2 regions of the Congzhengia minquanensis genome follow, and region 2 is predicted to be linked to the other one. Evidence: riboswitches for the same ligand, from Rfam matches in the RefSeq annotation. Region 2 holds a riboswitch; the other holds the start of a gene.
The links. Region 2 has a riboswitch for thiamine pyrophosphate ahead of H8698_RS10140 (energy-coupled thiamine transporter ThiT). Riboswitches for the same ligand answer to the same signal wherever they lie in the genome.
Positions count from the first base shown of each region.

Region 1: it holds a riboswitch for thiamine pyrophosphate, as region 2 does, so the genes downstream of both, thiM (hydroxyethylthiazole kinase) here and H8698_RS10140 (energy-coupled thiamine transporter ThiT) in region 2, are expected to answer to the same signal.

Region 1 covers NZ_JACRSU010000001.1:415,881-425,024, forward strand. Annotated here, with positions in the region: gene H8698_RS01975 (right-handed parallel beta-helix repeat-containing protein) at 1-2,193, opposite strand, end outside; TPP riboswitch at 2,602-2,710, shown strand; gene thiM (hydroxyethylthiazole kinase) at 2,770-3,591, shown strand; gene thiE (thiamine phosphate synthase) at 3,578-4,219, shown strand; gene H8698_RS01990 (HAD family hydrolase) at 4,216-4,881, shown strand; gene thiD (bifunctional hydroxymethylpyrimidine kinase/phosphomethylpyrimidine kinase) at 4,878-5,669, shown strand; gene thiC (phosphomethylpyrimidine synthase ThiC) at 5,694-7,007, shown strand; gene carB (carbamoyl-phosphate synthase large subunit) at 7,061-9,144, opposite strand, start outside.
Region 2 covers NZ_JACRSU010000003.1:505,152-514,295, reverse strand. Annotated here, with positions in the region: gene H8698_RS10160 (glycosyl hydrolase) at 1-98, opposite strand, end outside; gene H8698_RS10155 (discoidin domain-containing protein) at 209-2,341, opposite strand; gene H8698_RS10150 (RCC1 domain-containing protein) at 2,363-4,834, opposite strand; gene H8698_RS10145 (AraC family transcriptional regulator) at 5,046-5,852, shown strand; gene H8698_RS10140 (energy-coupled thiamine transporter ThiT) at 5,880-6,440, opposite strand; TPP riboswitch at 6,489-6,595, opposite strand; gene H8698_RS10135 (DUF6056 family protein) at 6,625-8,400, opposite strand; gene H8698_RS10130 (bifunctional folylpolyglutamate synthase/dihydrofolate synthase) at 8,431-9,144, opposite strand, start outside.

The DNA of each region.
Region 1 (9,144 bases), on a different contig from region 2:
GTTGTTCTGAATGGTGTCCGTCCAGACGTGCCAGTTTAAAAAAGCGTCCTCCTGCACGTTGTTATCCCAGGTTGAATTGGAAGAACCCTCGTCCGGATAGAATGAAGCGTTTCCGGTAAAAAGATTTTTCACATAGTTATTGGTCACTTTCGAGCCGTTCTGGTCGGAAAGTGTATAAATGCCGCCGCCGTCGCTTAAATACTGGCAGGCGTCCACAATCAGGTTATGTGAAATATTATTATTTTTCGTTCCTCTGTTTGTCATGTTCCAACCCCAGCCGCTGGCAATTCCGGAATATGGCACTTCATAAATTTCGTTGTGCAGAATACTTAAAGCTTCATTATAATTGCCGCTGATTCCGCCGCCGCCGTAAATCGTGTCGTCCACTCTGGTCAAATAGTTATTTGAAACCGTGTTGTTTTTGTTAATCTGCGCCACAGCTTCCAGCTTTACGTCCGGCGTAAACGCCCAGGCGCCTGAAAGTGCAAAGCTTGTGGCATCAGTGGTACGAATCATCATGTAGCGGTATTTCTCTTTTGTGTTAACGGGGTAAGCCGCAACATGATCTGCCGGCGACGTTTGCACCGCAATAGTTTCATAGTCGGCAAAGGTTCTGTCGTTGGATAGCAAGATTTCAAATCCGCTTCTTTGAGGCTTGCTCACTGCCGCCGGATCAAAGGCAAGCACGATTTTGTCAATGGAATAAGGTTTGTCAAAATCATAGCGAAGCCAGGTTCTTTCTCCCTGAGCCGGAGCGTCGGGGTCTCCCGACCAAGTGACGCCGTATGGATATTTTTCCGAATCGACCCAGAACTGACTACCCAATACTGCAGACAGCGTGTGGTCTTGATCCGGGCCGTAATACGATGCGGTAAGCCGCTCCGACCCGTTAATTAAATTCCACTGTGCCGTTTCAGACGGTCGATTGTTTTTGCTGCTGTTTACAATTCCGTCGTTTCCACCGTGGTAGGCCCGTCCTGAAACGATACCCGCGTTTCCGATATCTGAAAATGCGTTTCCGTTCACAACGGTGTTTTCTACCGCATTTTCCAACACTAATCCAGAAGAGGCAAACCCAAAGAAAGTGTTATCTTCAAAAGCTATTCCATCGCCGCGGTTCACCTCAATTGCACCGGGAATATAATCGAAAAAGTCTGTATACTGGTTTAATTTTTGCTGCTGGTAAAGCAGAATGCCCGCCTCGCCTGGATAGTGCCAGGTGGTGTGCGCAAATTTAATGCCCTCAAAACTGATATTTTTTGCCTTATCTCCATTTGTGTCGCCTGTGACACGCACAAGCTTCTCCAGCTTCGGCGCAATGACCTGGGCCTGCACCATATTTTCTCCCTCACGGGGCATATAATAAAGCATTTGTGTTTTACGGTTATAATAAAATTCGCCGGGCCTGTCCAAAAGCTCCATGGCGTTCTGAACGACAAACGGCCGGTTAAATTTTGCACCTAAACCATACATGCCGCCGGTTACCGTTTGAATGTCCCACCAGCTCTGCTGCATTTTTACAATAACCTGGTCTGCCTTTGCCGGATCCTGCAAAATAGAATCTACATGGCAAATCGCGGTAACCCAGCCTTGGGCCCATTTCATTTCTATGTCTTCGGCATTCTCATAAATGCCCAGATCCTTTTTAGAAACATAGAACCCATCGCTTGAATAGCGCGAGCCGGGAGCCTGATAGATGTTAGTTCCAACCATGTCGTGCTCGCTGCTTGCAATGTCGGCCTTTCTGCCGCCTACATAAAGTTCACGGATTCGCTCAAAGCCTTCCGCTTTTGCCTGCCAAAGGTTTGCAGACCCAGGCACCGGCGAGAAGCCTGAAATCGTTCTGCCGCCGGACAGCACAGGCTGCCCCTCGCCGCGGTAAATTACCCGGTATCCGTTTTTACCGGAATCTACAGATGTAAAATCGATGGTATTTTCCAGATAATAATTTCCCGGGCCAATGTTTACGATAATATCTCCCTGCATTCCGTCTGATACGGCGCGTACTGCGTCGCGCGCCTGTTCCACCGTTGCAAAGGGAGAGCTCTTCGTTCCGTTTCCGCCGGCAGGCGCACCTGCCGAAACATAAAATTCTTTCCATGCCGAAGATTCCGTATTTTCCCCAAAAGCTAATACGGGCAGCACAGCGGCAATGATAAAGAATGATAAGAAACTTATCCACAATCTCCGCATTTTTTTCCTCTCTTTCCTTCTGTACGATGATAAAATTCTTTTATATTTTTTGTTTCTGCCGTAAAATGCGATGCTTTTCTCTCTTCTTTTCCTCCTTATAATTTTCTATGTCAGCAAAGCAGAAGTTGTTTGCATGTATACATGCAAACAAAGGAGTACTCCTTTGCCCAATATTGTTTATTACTATACCATATTTATTTGCTATTTTCAATACGTTTTTCTACAGATAATACAAAAGTGCATGTTTGAAATACAATAATATCATAAAAATTCACCAAAAGAGTTAAGGTTTCTTTCATTCTGCCAATTTTGGCACAATTTCACATATTTTGTCAGAAAAACCAATTAAAAATTCCCGTTTTAAGGATTGATTTTCAAGCCGCACTGTGCTATACTGAAAGTCGAATAGAATAAAAAATGGGGGGCTCGCGCAAAGCGGGCTGAGAGTAAGCTGTGTTGCTTTGACCCACAACCTGATTTGGATAATGCCAACGTAGGGATATATGGTTTCTTTTAGCGTATATACTTGCTGGTATATACGCTTTTTTATTTTTTTAACAAAGGAGATTTTACATTATGCTGGGAAACTGTCTTGAAAATGTACGAAAAACCGTGCCTTTGGTGCACAACATTACAAACTATGTCACCGTTAACGACGTGGCAAACGTTTTGCTGGCCTGCGGGGGCAGCCCAATTATGTCGGACGAAATTGACGACGTGTCCGACATCACGTCGATTTGCGGCGGTCTGAACATTAACATTGGAACGCTGAATAAAAACACCATTGCCGCCATGTTTGCGGCGGGTAAAAAGGCCAACGAGCTGGGACACAAGGTTGTGTTAGACCCGGTTGGCGCAGGCGCATCTGCCCTTCGCACAAAAACCGCTCTGGATTTGGCGGATACAATAAAGTTCGACGCAATTCGGGGCAACATTTCAGAAATTAAAACCCTTTCCGCAGGAAGCGGAAGCACAAAAGGTGTGGACGCTGACAGCGCCGACGCAGTTGACGATAACAACTTAGACAGCGCAGTTGCATTTGTGAAACAGCTGGCAAAGGAACGGAACACGATTATTGCCGTAACCGGCGCCACTGATTTGGTAGCAGACGCTAAAACCTGCTATATAATAAAAAACGGCAGGCCTGAAATGAGCAAAATTACAGGCACGGGCTGTCAGCTTTCCGGCATGCTCGCCGCGTTTTTGGTCGCGAATCCTGAGAACCCGTTAGAGGCCGCAGCTGCCGCTGTCTGCACCATGGGGCTTGCCGGAGAAATCGGATTTGCCAACATGGAAAAGGCCGACGGAAACTCCACCTACAGAAACAGAATTATCGACGCAATTTATAACATGACGAGTGAAGAACTGAACAAAGGAGCAAACTATGAAATTCGATAAAAAAAGCCTGCTGCTCTACGCTGTGACGGACAGAAGCTGGCTGGGAACAGATACGCTGGCAAAGCAGGTTGAAATGGCCTTAAAAGGCGGCGCAACTTTTGTTCAGCTTCGGGAAAAGCACTTAGACCACGACGCATTTTTAGCCGAGGCGCTGGAGGTAAAAGCACTGTGCAAAAAATTTAGCGTACCTTTTGTAATTAACGACAACGTGGCGTTGGCAAAGGAAATTGACGCTGACGGCGTGCATGTGGGACAAAGTGACATGGAAACCGGCTCTGTCCGGGAATTTTTGGGCAGCGGGAAAATTGTTGGTGTGTCGGCCCAGACCGTGGAACAGGCACTTTTGGCCCAGGCCCGCGGAGCGGACTATCTGGGTGTGGGCGCAGTGTTTCCCACCGGCTCGAAGGACGATGCGGAGGATGTTGGCATAGATACGCTAAAGGCCATTTGCGCAGCAGTAAACATTCCCGTTATCGCCATTGGCGGAATTGGGCCGCAAAACGTGGCAAAGCTTAATGGTAGCGGCGTTTGCGGCATTGCAGTTATCAGCGCGATTTTTGCGCAGCAGGATATCACTGCCGCAACAAAACAGCTTCGTACTTTAACGGAAAGGATGACGGAGCAATGATTGAAGGCGCAATCTTTGATGTAGACGGCACCATTTTAGACTCCATGCCCATGTGGGACAACATTGGACGCATCTATTTGCAGCAAAAGGGAATTGAGGCAGAACCCAATTTAAACCGAGTTATGTTTACTATGACCATGCCGGAGGCCGCGGATTACTTAAAACAAAAATATGCTCTGCCCCGCTCCCCTGAAGAAATTATAACTGAAATTAACGGCATGATTCAAAAATTTTATGAAAACAAGGTGCCGATGAAAGCAGGCGTTCATTCGCTTTTATTAAGCTTACACGCTCGGGGTATTCCAATTACAGCGGCAAGCCTGAGCCAGCGCGGCATGATTGAAGCGGCATTTTCCCGGCTTGGGATTGACAAGCTGTTCCGCCGTGTTTTTACCAGCACCGAGATTGGCGCGGGAAAGGACCGGCCCGACATCTTCTATGCCGCCCAGGTGCATATGGGAACAGATATATCCTCCACCTGGGTGTTTGAAGACGGGCTTTATGCCATGAAAACAGCGAAAGCGGCAGGTTTTCGGATTTGCGGTGTGTTTGATCCGTCGAGCATTTCCGACCAGGAAGAAATTCAGTCTGTCTGCGACGTATATCTGCCTTCGTATGAAGGCGTTTTGGTCAGCAGATTTGAGGGGGAAAGCGAATTATGAAAACAGCATTGACCATTGCCGGAAGCGACTCCTCCGGCGGCGCAGGAATTCAGGCGGACATAAAAACCATGACGGCCCACGGCGTTTATGCCATGAGCGCCGTTACGGCCTTAACTGCCCAAAACACCACAGGTGTGAAAGGCATTTTTGAGGTTCCGCCCACGTTTTTGGCAGACCAGCTTGACTGTGTCTTTACCGATATTCCACCCGACGCGGTGAAAATTGGAATGGTTTCAAACAAAGAACTGATTGAAACCATTGCGGAAAAGCTATCAGAATACGGTGCAAAAAACATTGTTTTAGACCCGGTGATGGTTGCAACAAGCGGCGCAAGCCTTTCCAGCGAAAGCGCCGTGACCGCGTTAAAAGAACGGCTGCTGCCAAACTGCACCGTTGTGACGCCCAATCTGTTTGAAGCAGAAATTTTGAGCGGTTTAAAAATCCGGTCAAAAATCGACATGGAGCAAGCGTCACAGGCCATTCTGGGCGCCTATGGCTGCGCGGTGCTTTTAAAAGGCGGACATAGCGAGAACGACGCAGACGACCTGCTGTATCAACAAAGCGGGCCAACGTGGTTTCATGCAGGTCGGATTGAAACCAAAAATACACACGGAACGGGCTGCACGCTGTCCAGCGCCATCTGCTCGAATTTAGCAAAGGGGTTTGATTTAAACACTTCGGTAAAAAAGGCGAAACGCTATATCACAGGCGCGCTGGAAGCGAATCTGGATTTGGGGATTGGTTCCGGTCCTTTAAACCTTGCTTTTGCCATTGAGGGTAACTTTTAATTTGGAAAGAGAGGTTTCATTAGAATGCGCGAATATAAAACACAAATGGAAGCCGCAAAGCGCGGAATTATCACGCCGGAAATGAAAACGGTTGCAGAAAAGGAATGCATGGAACCGGAAAAGCTTTTGGAGCTTGTGGCAAAGGGGCAGGTTGCCATTCCGGCCAATGTGAACCACACGTCCCTTTCGGCAGAGGGTATCGGCTCTGGCCTGAAGACCAAAATTAACGTAAACCTGGGAATTTCCGGGGACTGCAAAAACTATGATGTGGAAATGCAAAAGGTAAACATGGCAGTGAAATTCGGCGCCGAGGCCATTATGGATTTAAGCAACTACGGCAAGACCAACACCTTTCGCCGGGCGCTGATTAAAACGTGCCCGGCCATGATTGGCACGGTGCCCATGTATGACGCCATTGGGTATTTGGAAAAAGATTTGCTGGAAATTACCGCAAAGGATTTTTTAAGGGTCGTACGTGCCCATGCGGAAGAAGGCGTGGATTTTATGACCATTCACGCCGGAATAAACCGTCGGTGCGTGGAAGCATTTCGCCGTGAGGGACGGAAAATGAACATTGTTTCCCGGGGCGGCTCTCTGTTGTTTGCCTGGATGGAAATGACGGGCAACGAAAATCCGTTTTTTGAATATTACGACGAGGTGCTGGAAATTTTGCGTGAGTTTGACGTAACTGTCAGCTTAGGGGACGCGCTGCGCCCCGGCTGCATTGACGACGCCACCGATGCGGGACAGATTGCAGAACTGATTGAGCTTGGAAACTTAACCAAACGTGCCTGGGACAAGGACGTGCAGGTGATGGTGGAAGGGCCCGGACACATGGCAATGGATGAAATTGCCGCCAATATGAAGCTGCAAAAGCGGCTTTGCCACGGCGCGCCGTTTTATGTGTTAGGCCCGCTGGTAACCGACATTGCCCCGGGCTACGACCACATTACCTCGGCCATTGGCGGCGCGATTGCGGCGGCCAGCGGCGCAGATTTTCTTTGTTATGTCACCCCGGCGGAGCACCTGCGCCTGCCGGATTTGGCAGACGTGAAAGAGGGCATTATTGCAAGCAAAATTGCGGCCCATGCAGCGGACATTGCAAAAAAAATCCCCCATGCCAGGGATTTGGACAAAGAAATGGCAAAGGCCCGGCATGAAGTGGACTGGGACAAGATGTTTGACCTTGCCATTGACGGTGAAAAAGCCAGGGAATATTTTGAAAGCACGCCTCCAGCCGACCGTCACACCTGCTCCATGTGCGGCAAAATGTGTGCCGTACGCACCACCAACATGATTTTAGAAGGAAAAAAAGTGGAGTTTTGCTCGGAAAAATAAAAAATAAACAACAAAGCCCCGTGCTATTTTGCACGGGGCTTTTGTTTCAAACGTCAATTGTCAATTGTTGAAATGGTAATGGTTACTTCTTCTAAAACGTCTAAAAATACGCGGACGGTGTCTAAGGCAGTAAACATGGTAATGTTGTTTTCTACCGCACAGCGCCTGAGCTGATAGCCGTCGGTTTCGTGAGTTTTTGCGTTAATGTCTTTGGTGTTGATTACATAGGTTACATAGCCTTTGCGCATAGAGTCGAAAATACCGTCGTCCCCTTCGCCGCTGGTGCGTTCCCTGGTTCTGATGCCGTTTTCTTTTAAGAACTTCGCAGTGCCATGTGTTGCTTCGATGTTAAAGCCCAAATTGTAAAACCGCTTGATGAGCGGAAGCGCTTCGTTCTTATCCTTGTCGGCAATGGTAACGAAAACCGTACCATAGTTCACCACGTGCATGTCAGAAGCCTGTAAGGCCTTATACAGCGCACGGGTTAAGGATTTGTCGTAACCAATGGCCTCGCCGGTGGATTTCATTTCTGGTGAAAGATATGCGTCAAGTCCGCGGATTTTCGAGAACGAGAACGCCGGCGCTTTTACATACCACCACTTTTTCTCTTCGGGGTAAATGGAGGTAAAGCCCTGTTCCTTTAAAGATTTTCCCAAAATAACCAGCGTGGCAATGTCTGCAAGCTGATAGCCTGTGGATTTCGACAAAAACGGCACTGTTCTTGAGGAACGGGGGTTAACCTCTATTACATAAACGTTATCTTCCTTGTCCACAATGAACTGAATGTTGTAAAGCCCGATGATGCCGATGCCCAGCCCCAAACGTTTTGTGTAATCCAAGATAACGTTTTTCACTTCTTTTGAAATGCTGAACGTAGGGTAAACGGAAATTGAGTCGCCGGAGTGGATTCCCGTACGCTCCACGTGTTCCATAATGCCCGGAACGAACACGTCTGTCCCGTCGCAAACCGCGTCTACCTCAACTTCTTTTCCGATGATGTATTTATCCACCAGCACTGGCTTGTCCTCATCAATTTCAACGGCGGTTTTCAGGTAGTGGCGCAAACCTTCTTCGTCCGCCACAATCTCCATTGCCCTGCCGCCCAAAACATAGCTGGGACGCACCAATACAGGATAGCCGATCTCCTCTGCCGCACGAATTCCGTCCTCCATTTTGGTCACGGCTTTCCCGTTTGGCTGGGGAATTTCCAGTTCCTCCATAATTTTTTCAAAAGAGTCCCTGTTTTCGGCCCGCTCAATTGCGTCACAGTCTGTTCCAATGAGCTTAACGCCCCGTTTCTTTAAAGGCTCGGCAAGGTTAATAGCCGTCTGCCCACCTAAAGATGCGATAACGCCCATGGGTTTTTCCAGTTCAATAATATTCATAACGTCCTCAACGGTAAGCGGCTCGAAATACAGCTTATCGGAGGTGGTGTAGTCTGTGGAAACGGTTTCAGGATTATTATTGATGATGATAGACTCTATTCCGCTTTCCTTAATGGTTTTCACTGCATGCACCGTGGAATAGTCGAACTCAACGCCCTGCCCGATTCGGATAGGGCCGGAGCCTAAAACAATAATTTTCGCTTTATCTGACACGATTGACTCGTTCTCCTCCTCATAGGTGGAGTAAAAATATGGAATATAGCTGTCAAACTCGCTGGCGCAGGTGTCAATCATTTTATACACCGGAAACATGTTGTGTTTTTTTCGCATTTCAAACACGTCGTCCTCTGTCATCTGCCAGAGATGGGCGATATATTTGTCGCAGAATCCCATTTTCTTTGCCTTGTAAAGCAGGTCGATGTTTCCAACGCTTTCGGGCTGTTCTAGTACCTTTTCAAAATCCACAATGTTTTTAATTTTATCTAAGAAAAACATATCAATTTGCGTCACGTTGCAAATTCTTGAGTGGTCCACGCCCAAATACATGAGCTGGGCAATGGCATAAATCCGGTCGTCCGTGCCCTCTTCAATATATTTCATCAAATCGTCTACCGACATTTTGCTCTTGTCAAATTTTGACATGTAAATGTGGCACACGCCGATTTCCAAAGACCTGGTTGCTTTCAGCAGACTTTCCTCCATTGTCCGGCCTATGGCCATAACCTCGCCTGTGGCTTTCATTTGGGTAGAAA
Region 2 (9,144 bases):
TTGTTCCAAGCCCAGAAAGGCGTGCCGCGATATTCCGCCGTGGGATTTTGAAACAGCTCGTCGCTTAAACTTTGTTCCCTGTTTTTTTTGTAAAGCATAAATTTACCGCTCCTTTCAATGAAAATCTCGACATCATTATACTGCTAAACCGCAACAAAAACAACAGGTATTTTTTCTACTTTAGGGGGTAAATTTGCCATCACATCATTTATTCAAAAACCCGAACCTCAGTTAAAAATGGGAAAGTATATGCTACATTTTCATTGTCCTGTTCGATAATCCGCACATAGCGAATGGGCGTTATGTTCTCCTCAGGAATCGTGATGTTCCATGTGCCTCCCGGTTCAATAACGCTTTGCCCGTAAGAACCCGTTGAAGCGATTTCCACCGGCGCGGTAAATGCCGCGTCTGCCGACCCCTGCACCTTAAAGTTAGAACGGTATGCAACATTTCCTTCATCTCCGCCATCCCGTAACTGACGCGCTACAATTTCAATTCTGGAAACATTATATGCTTCACCAAGGTCTAACATCCACCAATCCGGTTTTGTATCTGCCGGAAACATTGGCGTCCAGCCCCATAAATCCACCGTTCCGTCAACCGCTCGTTCCGGAATATAATGTGTCGATTCTTCAAAATAAGAGGACGCGGTAACTGTTTTATTGAGCGCAAGATTGCGCATTCCCGGCAGGCTTGAATTCATGTAAACTTCAACCCACTGCAGCTCAATGGTTTTACCGTTTAAAGCCTCAACGACAACTGCATTGTAGCCGCTTTTTAAAACCCCCTTCGGCACTTTATAACGAATTAAGTCAAACGGCTCATAGGACAGATTTTTCGGACGAGGCTCATTGATTGTAACAACATCTCCCACATATGAGCACTCTACGCCGTTTATTTTAACGCTTGCGTCTCCAGCGCTTGTTACGGCGCCCGCGCCTGTTCCGTTGTAATTTTGATTCACGCCGATAATTACATAATTATCGGTGTCATACGTTTCGTTGACGCTGCCTACATGAACGTTCAGATCTTGTGACTGCGGCGTTGCAGGTGTTAAAACGATTGGCAAAACAGAAGTTACGTTTTCGTTGTGCGCCACCCGGTCGCGGAACGTAATTGCATGCCTGCGCACAAGTCCCGCCATATTTTCAATTGAATTGACCTGCTGCAGCATAGGCTTCCAATCTCGGAACTGATTGTACATGTGCCCCTGCCCGGTGCCGATATATTCGTTCATATGATTGTACAGATAAATGCAGTCTGCTCCGCGGCTTAAGAAAGAGTGCGCCATGCCGCGAGTGGTTTCGATGCCGGTATACTGTCCGGGACCCTGGCCATAGTTCGAGCGGTAAATCGATTCGATTCCTGCGCTGATAATAATATTTTTATTGCCAGCCTGTGTTTTTAAAAGTTCTGTCCATTTTTCAATTTCCATGTCCGTATCAGAGGTTGCCCAGCGCGCAGTTACGCACACAAGATCTACCAGGCCAAGACGGCTCCATTCTTCCACATCAAGACCGTAGTCTACTGCAACATGAACTGCCGCCGGAACACGTACGCCCAAATAAATTTCGTGTCCGCGCACCATTTCGTACTGATCTAAAACCTTTCGAATGTCCTTCACCAGCTGCGTGTATACTTCTGTTAAAGCCGCCCGGTCGGCAGCATCAAAAAGCGTGTAGGATTCGCGCATAAAGTCGAGTTCCAGTCCGTCCATGTCATAGCGCTCTATATTTTCACGAATGGTAGCAAAGTACCAATTTCTGACCTCGGGATTTAAGTAGTTCAGACACCGTTGATCATCATAGAAAGGACTGTTCGCGCCGACAAGCATGGATTGGTGCTGCTTTGTAAAGGTGGCATGAAGCGGATTATCCATATCGCTCATGTCATGAACGTCGTTCATGCGAATGCTAACCCAAGGAGAAATTCCGCGTTCGCGCAATAGCTTTATGCGTTCTTCGGTAAACTCAATACCATTTAGCATTCCTGTGTAATGCTTTTGGCGAAGACCGTTTAAATCGGTTGTCCAGTAGTCACTGTCGTGAGCTACGCCCTCCCAATATGCCTCTGTGGTATAGCCGCTGTAATTTGCACGGCCGGACTGAGTGTTCAGCATAATGGTTCCCACATTGGTGTCGACAAACTGATCTGCCCAGGAAGCAAGCCCCGAAGAGGTGAAATTACCATTTCTGTATCCATATTCCATAGGGTCTTCGTTAAATATAATGCTTTTTTCAGGATTTGTACGAAATAAATTTTCAGTCGACGCGTGACAGATAGCCGGAGCAATAAAAAGCGTCAGACTGGCAAAAAGTGCTGTAGCAATGATTCTTTTCATGTTTAACACACCCTCCCTGTTCTATTGTTCTCTCAGCATCTGCACGGCAGTTGTAAACGGTGCATGGCTTAATTTGTCCCAAACAAATACCTTAATCATTACATGTTCCGTGTTATCCGGCAGAACAATTGGAACAGATATAGGTCCCGACTGGCTTTCTGCCGGTATGGCAATGTCGGCTGATACAGCGTCAGTCAAAATTGTTCCCTGCTCCGTTTCCGAATACACCGCTGCCAAAACCTTTGCATCAATGCCTGCCCCGCTGTTGTAATAATCAATTTTTAATTGATAATTGCCACCGGTCGGCGGTATTTGATCATATGTGTTTTGACCGTCTGAAAGGGTTGCCGACACGCAGCCAAGCGTCTGGGATTTTAGGTTTACCCGTGTGGGCAGATTGTATTTCTGCTCCCCTCCATCAGGGTTAATTTGTCCGAAATCATTATTTCCCCATGCCCAAAGGCTGCCGTCTGCCGCGGAGGCCGCAGAAAAATCATATCCAGCACAAATTGCGGTTAAGGGAGGAATGTTTAAAACCTTTGTAGGGGATACGCCATATGCCGCACCTCCTGTGCCTAACTGCCCGCTTGTATTGTTGCCCCAAACATAAAGGTCGCCGTCGCCGCTTAACGCGAGCGTGTGGGAATCTCCGGCAGAAATTTCATTAATATTCAGGTTATCAAAATAAGTTAACCTCACAGGCACACTCACAATGGAACCTAAATCGCCTGATCCCAATTGCGCCTGACCGTCATTGCCCCATCCCCAAACGCTGGTTTTACTTTCAGTTTCGGAATAGCAGAGCGCAATCGTATGTCCGTTTCCGGCTGCAACCGATAACACTTTCATTCCGGGAATACTGATAAGTGTTGGAACATCTTTGTTGTTTAAATTGGCGTCTGCCAACTGGCCAACATAATTCATGCCCCAGCCGAACAGGGTTCCGTCTTCACATACAGCAAAAGAGGTGTCGCCTCCTGCATAAATGCCAACAACTTTTTTATCGCTTAACGCGCTGATTAAAACAGGCGATGCCGCTTCTAAAACTGTATCAGCGTTGCCGGTTCCCAATTGCCCGAACCGGTTGTTTCCCCATGCATATACCTTACCGTTGTCAGTGAGCGCAAGGGCGTGCTCTTTGCCTGCCGCTACAGACTTCACACCGTTCAGAGTGGGAATAACAACAGGATTCGGCACGGTAAGGTCACTGCTTCCAATCCCCAACTGACCCGAACTGTTGCTGCCCCATGCATATACATTCCCGCTTAAATCGATAACATAGGAGCTGAACGCTCCAGCTGCCGCTTTGGCTGCCGGTTTTGTCATGCCGCTGTTTGTCTGCCCCATGCTGTTTCCGCCCCACGCCTTAACCACAGTATTTTTGTTTGCGCCGATAATATGCGTTCTCCCGGCCGACAGTTGCTGAAACACATTTTCGCGCAAAATCACTCCGCCGGTTGTAACGCTGATATTCAGTGTTTTATCATAGGTTTCCGTATCTGCAAACAACGGTTTTACTGAAAAATCGTATGTTGTGCTGCCTGTAAGGTTCGATACAGTATAAGATGTTTGGTTTGGATTCATTATGGTATCAATTAGTTCATCATTTTTATATATTTCATATCCGGTAACGCCGTTGGTATCCAACGGTTTCCAGTTTAAAGTAGCTGCGTTTGACAAAACCTCGGTAACTGTCAGTGCATTTTCTTCCGGCCACATAGTTTCCCCGGTTGTTACAGTAAAGTTTTTAATATACATTTCTAAATTCGGAACATCCGCCCCCAAATTTGAGGTAACAAGTACGGTTTGAAAGTAGGTTCCTCCTCCATTGTCAATAAATCCTTGGGGGATTATCTTGTCAGATTCTAAATACGGCATAACCTTATCTGCAATTTTAACAGAATACTTGTTATTGTCATAATCAACTGTGTATTCAAAATGATACCAGTCAAAAGCAGTTCCTATAAGAGTTTTCGGATAGAACATGTCATTATTGTTATTGGTAAACAATAAATGTCCGCCGTCTCCGCCGTTCACATAATGAAGAGAATAAAAAAGCTGGTTGCGCGGCAGCCTGTCTCCCATATTCGCCAAATCAGGAGCTAAACGGAATATAAAATCCGAAGCAAACACAGAGTGCGTGCAGTGAGGGGAATATTTTACATCAAAGGAGTAAACAACTTTTCCTGACGTAGGAATCGTATCATCTGTCATTTTTTTATATAAATCCAAATTTGCTCCGGCAGCACTCTTGCTTATTTTTATCGCACCATCTTCATAGGTTACCTGCGGCGTATCAACGCTTCCGATTCCGGAATAGGAAAGATTCCAGTTGCCATCGTTGGTTCCCACATTAAGCGGTGTTCCGTCTGCTTTTTCAGAAAAATCATCTTTTACCAAATCCTTCATTCCTGCCGCATATGCCGGAAGCACCATCAAACCGATAAGCAAGAACGTAAAAATCATAATTCTAAAAACCCTTTTGCCAACCATTTTTCATCACTCTTTTCTATTAAAAATATAGTACAGCGGTGCTGTCCAAACGTAAATCTACCCTCCCTTTTTTAATCGTAAAATGAAAAATCTTGACTTCATCATATCACTTGTACTATAATGAGAACAACGGGCGTTTTTTTCTATTAAAGGGGGCGTTTTTGCTATGCAATATACTACGGAAAAATTAATCTCAGGAGAAACAAAAATAATGATTCACAGTGTAACAGGGAATGTTACAAACATGCATTCCCATGACTTCATAGAGTTTGCATATGTCAAGGGCGGCTCGGCAATTCATCACATTGCCGGAAAAGAAATTCCTATTAAAAAAGGAGATTATTTCATTATCGATTGCCATGCTGAACACGGCTATTCTCCGGATAAGAAAAAAGAAACATTAGAACTGGTTCATTGCTTGTTTTTTCCTGAAATTTTAGACGGCGCGCTCTCAAACTGTAAAAGTTTCAACGAACTTTTAAACTGCTATCTCATTCGATTCAATCGCTACCAGTTAAGAGAAATTCCCACGGAATATGTTTTTCACGACAGCGACGGAAAAATTTTGTCCCTGCTGTACCGCATAGACCAGGAATCGGAAGAGAAACAAGCAGGTCACGTGGAGCTTGCGCGCTGCTACTTAATTGAGCTTTTGGTGCTTACGCTGCGCAAAATTTACACGCCCGCCAAGGTAATTCATAACGAAGTGGTGGCAAAAATAGTTGATTTTGCCGATAAAAATTTTTCTTCTAACATCTCACTGGACAAAATTTGTAGTGAAATTAATTACTCCCTTTCCTATATCAGCCGGAAATTTAAAGAGGAAACCGGAACGAACTTTAATAAATATGTGCAGCGCAAACGAATTGAACAGGCCTGCCACCTTCTGGTGACAACCTTAAAACCAGTTACGGAAATTGCCCAGGAAACGGGCTATTGCGACTATAAATTTTTTTTAAAGGTGTTTAAAGAAAACATAAAGGTGTCACCCAGAGAATTTCGAAAAATTCACAGGTAACACCTTTATAAACTGCTGTTTTTCTTCTTACTGTTTTTCTTCAATCAGTTTTCTAACCTGCGGAATACGGAACAGGAGAACCGCACCGATTATGGTGATAATCAATTCCGGCAGCATGTAGCTTCCGTTGTAGCAAAAGGAATAGAAAAAAACGTTCCAGCCCTCCGGGCAGAACACCGAGAACACAATGGAACCGGAAATAAAGTGCGATATAAAACGGATAACCAATGCCAGCGTAATTCCAGCACACATGCCAATGGTACCTTTTTTACGAAACAGGCCGGCTAGTCCCAGAGCGCCGAACGCAATGATATAGTCAAACATCAAACAGCCTGCCCAGGTACCCGCCGTCATGCCATATCCCATGAGCTTGCCCGCATCTAAAGCAATTTGAACAAACGCATAAAGCGTGGAACAAAACAGCCCCCACTTGGTGCCGTAACAAATGGCAATAACAGCCACCGGCAGCATGCTTAAAAGCGTGATCGACCCGCCTAAGGGAAGCTCATAAACCTTCACTAAGCTTAGCACCGCGCTTAGCGCAATCATCACTGCACTTAACGTCAATTTTTTCGTTTCAATTTTCATTTGCGTCATTCCTTTTCTAAAAAATAAGGTGCACCCAATTTGGGCACACCAAAAAGACGCTATCCTTCCTTCGTTGGCATTATCCAAATCAGGTATAAGGGTCGAAGATAACATCTTCCTCTCAGCCTATAACATAAGCTCCCCTGCTTCATTATTTTTATCATACCATATTTTCCGTTCTTTGTCAACGCATTTCGACAAAAATACGGTTTTCTCCGGCCTTTCGGCATTTAATTCCGAAAACGTCGGAAAACAGGCCGGCGTCCCAGTAAATTTTGCCAAACCGGCGCAAGGTGCGGTTATCTAACGCAATGGCCTTTCCGTCAGATAAAAATAAGGTGTCCCGGCGGCATACCGCCTCTTGTTCGCCAAGCTGAATAGCAAGCAAACTTCCGTTCCAGTTTAGGTGGCCTCCAGCCGCGGTAACAACAGGTTCTAATGGCAAATACCACGAACCTCCGTTTTTCTCTGCCGGGTGCGTCAGCCTCATTCCATCATAAAAAATCTCGGGACTGCTCTTGCTCAAATAATACAAAACCGGTCTTTCAGGAAGATTATAATATTCATAAAAATAATTCAGAAAAAAACCGTCCTCATAAAACATATTATAGGCATAGGGATATGTAATGTCGGTGCTTATTTCCGCAAACCCGTTTTTTTCATAGTCCATCACGCTTTTTTCGTTTTCTATTATCACTTCCCTGTTACTCCTGTAACCATCTATGGTCTGAGTCATACAGAAAACGCCAAGAACAAAAATAAGCATGCCCAATCCAAAAATCGGCATACCACCCTTTTTGAACATACCTGTGAGCCGCACAAATAAGGATGCAATACACACGGTTAACAGCATAATGGACGGCAGCATTGTCCTAAGATACGTAGAGGGCGCTTCGATTAAAACTACTTGTGCCGCCAAAGCCGCAAGCAAAAAGCATCCGGTTCCCCTGTAGATGTTAGAGCCTAAAAAAGCAATTGCAGCAACCGCGGCAAAAAGCAGACAAATGCAAAAAAGCACGGCGGATGCATATGGAAAAGAAACCCAGCCAAAATTAAAAACTGCCAGCAAGCAGGAAACTGCGAATCCGCCTGACAATCCTTTTGGAAGCAATCTTTCCTTTAAGGATAATACAGCAAGTAATACAAATAAAATAATAAAATATGGCGCAATGCCGTTCTTCCCCATCAAGCTGTCTGCCAAGGCAAAAAAAGACTGCACCAGCCGTCCGGACTCAAAACTGCCTTCATAGGAAGCGCGGTAAAATGTTCCCGGCGCCAATAAAACAGTTGCATAACCTGCCAGAATGCAGAAAAACAAAGGCCAGCCACAAATTCCCCTCCTGCATTCTTTCCGTTTTTTCACCATCTCCGATATTGCAAGGGAAGCGCTCAATACACATGCCGCAGCCCCGCCCTGTTCAGTGGTGGCTCCGCATAGAAAACACAGCAAAAGGGTAAACCACCTTATTTTTCCGGCAGCAATCGTTCTATTGTGCAGATAAAACGCCAAGGCGGCAAGGCATACCGGAAGCAGATAGTTCATGGAGCCTGTTATCCAAAAAAGTGTCTCCCGCGCAACCCGCATCGGAAGCAGCATTGTAATTGCCAGCCCTGCTAATATAAAATATATTTTTCGCGTGCGTTCTGCGTCCGCCAGCACGGTCTTTGCAGAACAATAAAAAAATGAAAACAGCATGAACGGGTTTAACACAGCAAATAGCTTTGTACCGAACATTAAAACGATCTCATCTATAAAATGCACCAGTGCTCGCCCGTTCATTGTTCTATAATGCTCCGCGGTACGCTGCCAAAATTCGGCCAATCCGCCGCGGAAAAAGATTGCGTAGTAAAAATCATCCGCATAAAAATAGGTTAATCCCGAAACAACCCCAAACAAAAGCAGTGCCGCTAAAATGAGAACACTGCCGGCGCCTCCTGCGGCGCGAGACCATTTGCCCATCTTAGTCCTCCAGAAATAAATGCCATAATTCTAATGAAAAATCTTTTGAACAGCCTCTTTTATATTTTTCATCATATACAAAGAACCCAAAGCGACAATTGCACGCATCCCATCAGCCAATCGCTTTGCCTGCATAACAGCATCTATATTATCAGGCTCTGCAAATACATTTGGAAAATACTTTTTTGCTGCCGACGCCAAATTTTCGGCAGTTTCTGCCCTAAGGCTGTCAACCTCCGTAACGATAATCGTGTCTGAAATGTCAGAAAGCAGTTCTAAGCATTTGGAATATTCTTTATCCTTCAGCATGCCAAAAATACAAACCACCTTATTTCCATGAAGCATTTTCTTCGCTGCGTCAACAAAGGCACGCATGCCGTCTACGTTATGGGAGCCATCAGCAATCACGACAGGACTGCGGCTTAAAACTTCAAACCTGGCCGGCCATTTTGCCATTTTTAAGCCGTTTTGCACATCTTCCTCCGAAATTATATAGCCCCGATTTTTCAATGCTCTAACAGCATTTATGGCTGTAATTGCATTGTAAATTTGATAGTCCCCAATCAGACTTGTTTCAAAAGGAACCCCATTGTAACAAAACGTATTCCCTTCGAGGCCTGTTCGTTCAATTTTAAGGGAACCGGTATCCGCCACCGTCAGTTTACAGCCCATTGCTTCTGATGTTTTTTGAATAACAGCAAGTGCCTCTTTTGGCTGAAACGGATAACACACTACCGGGCAGCC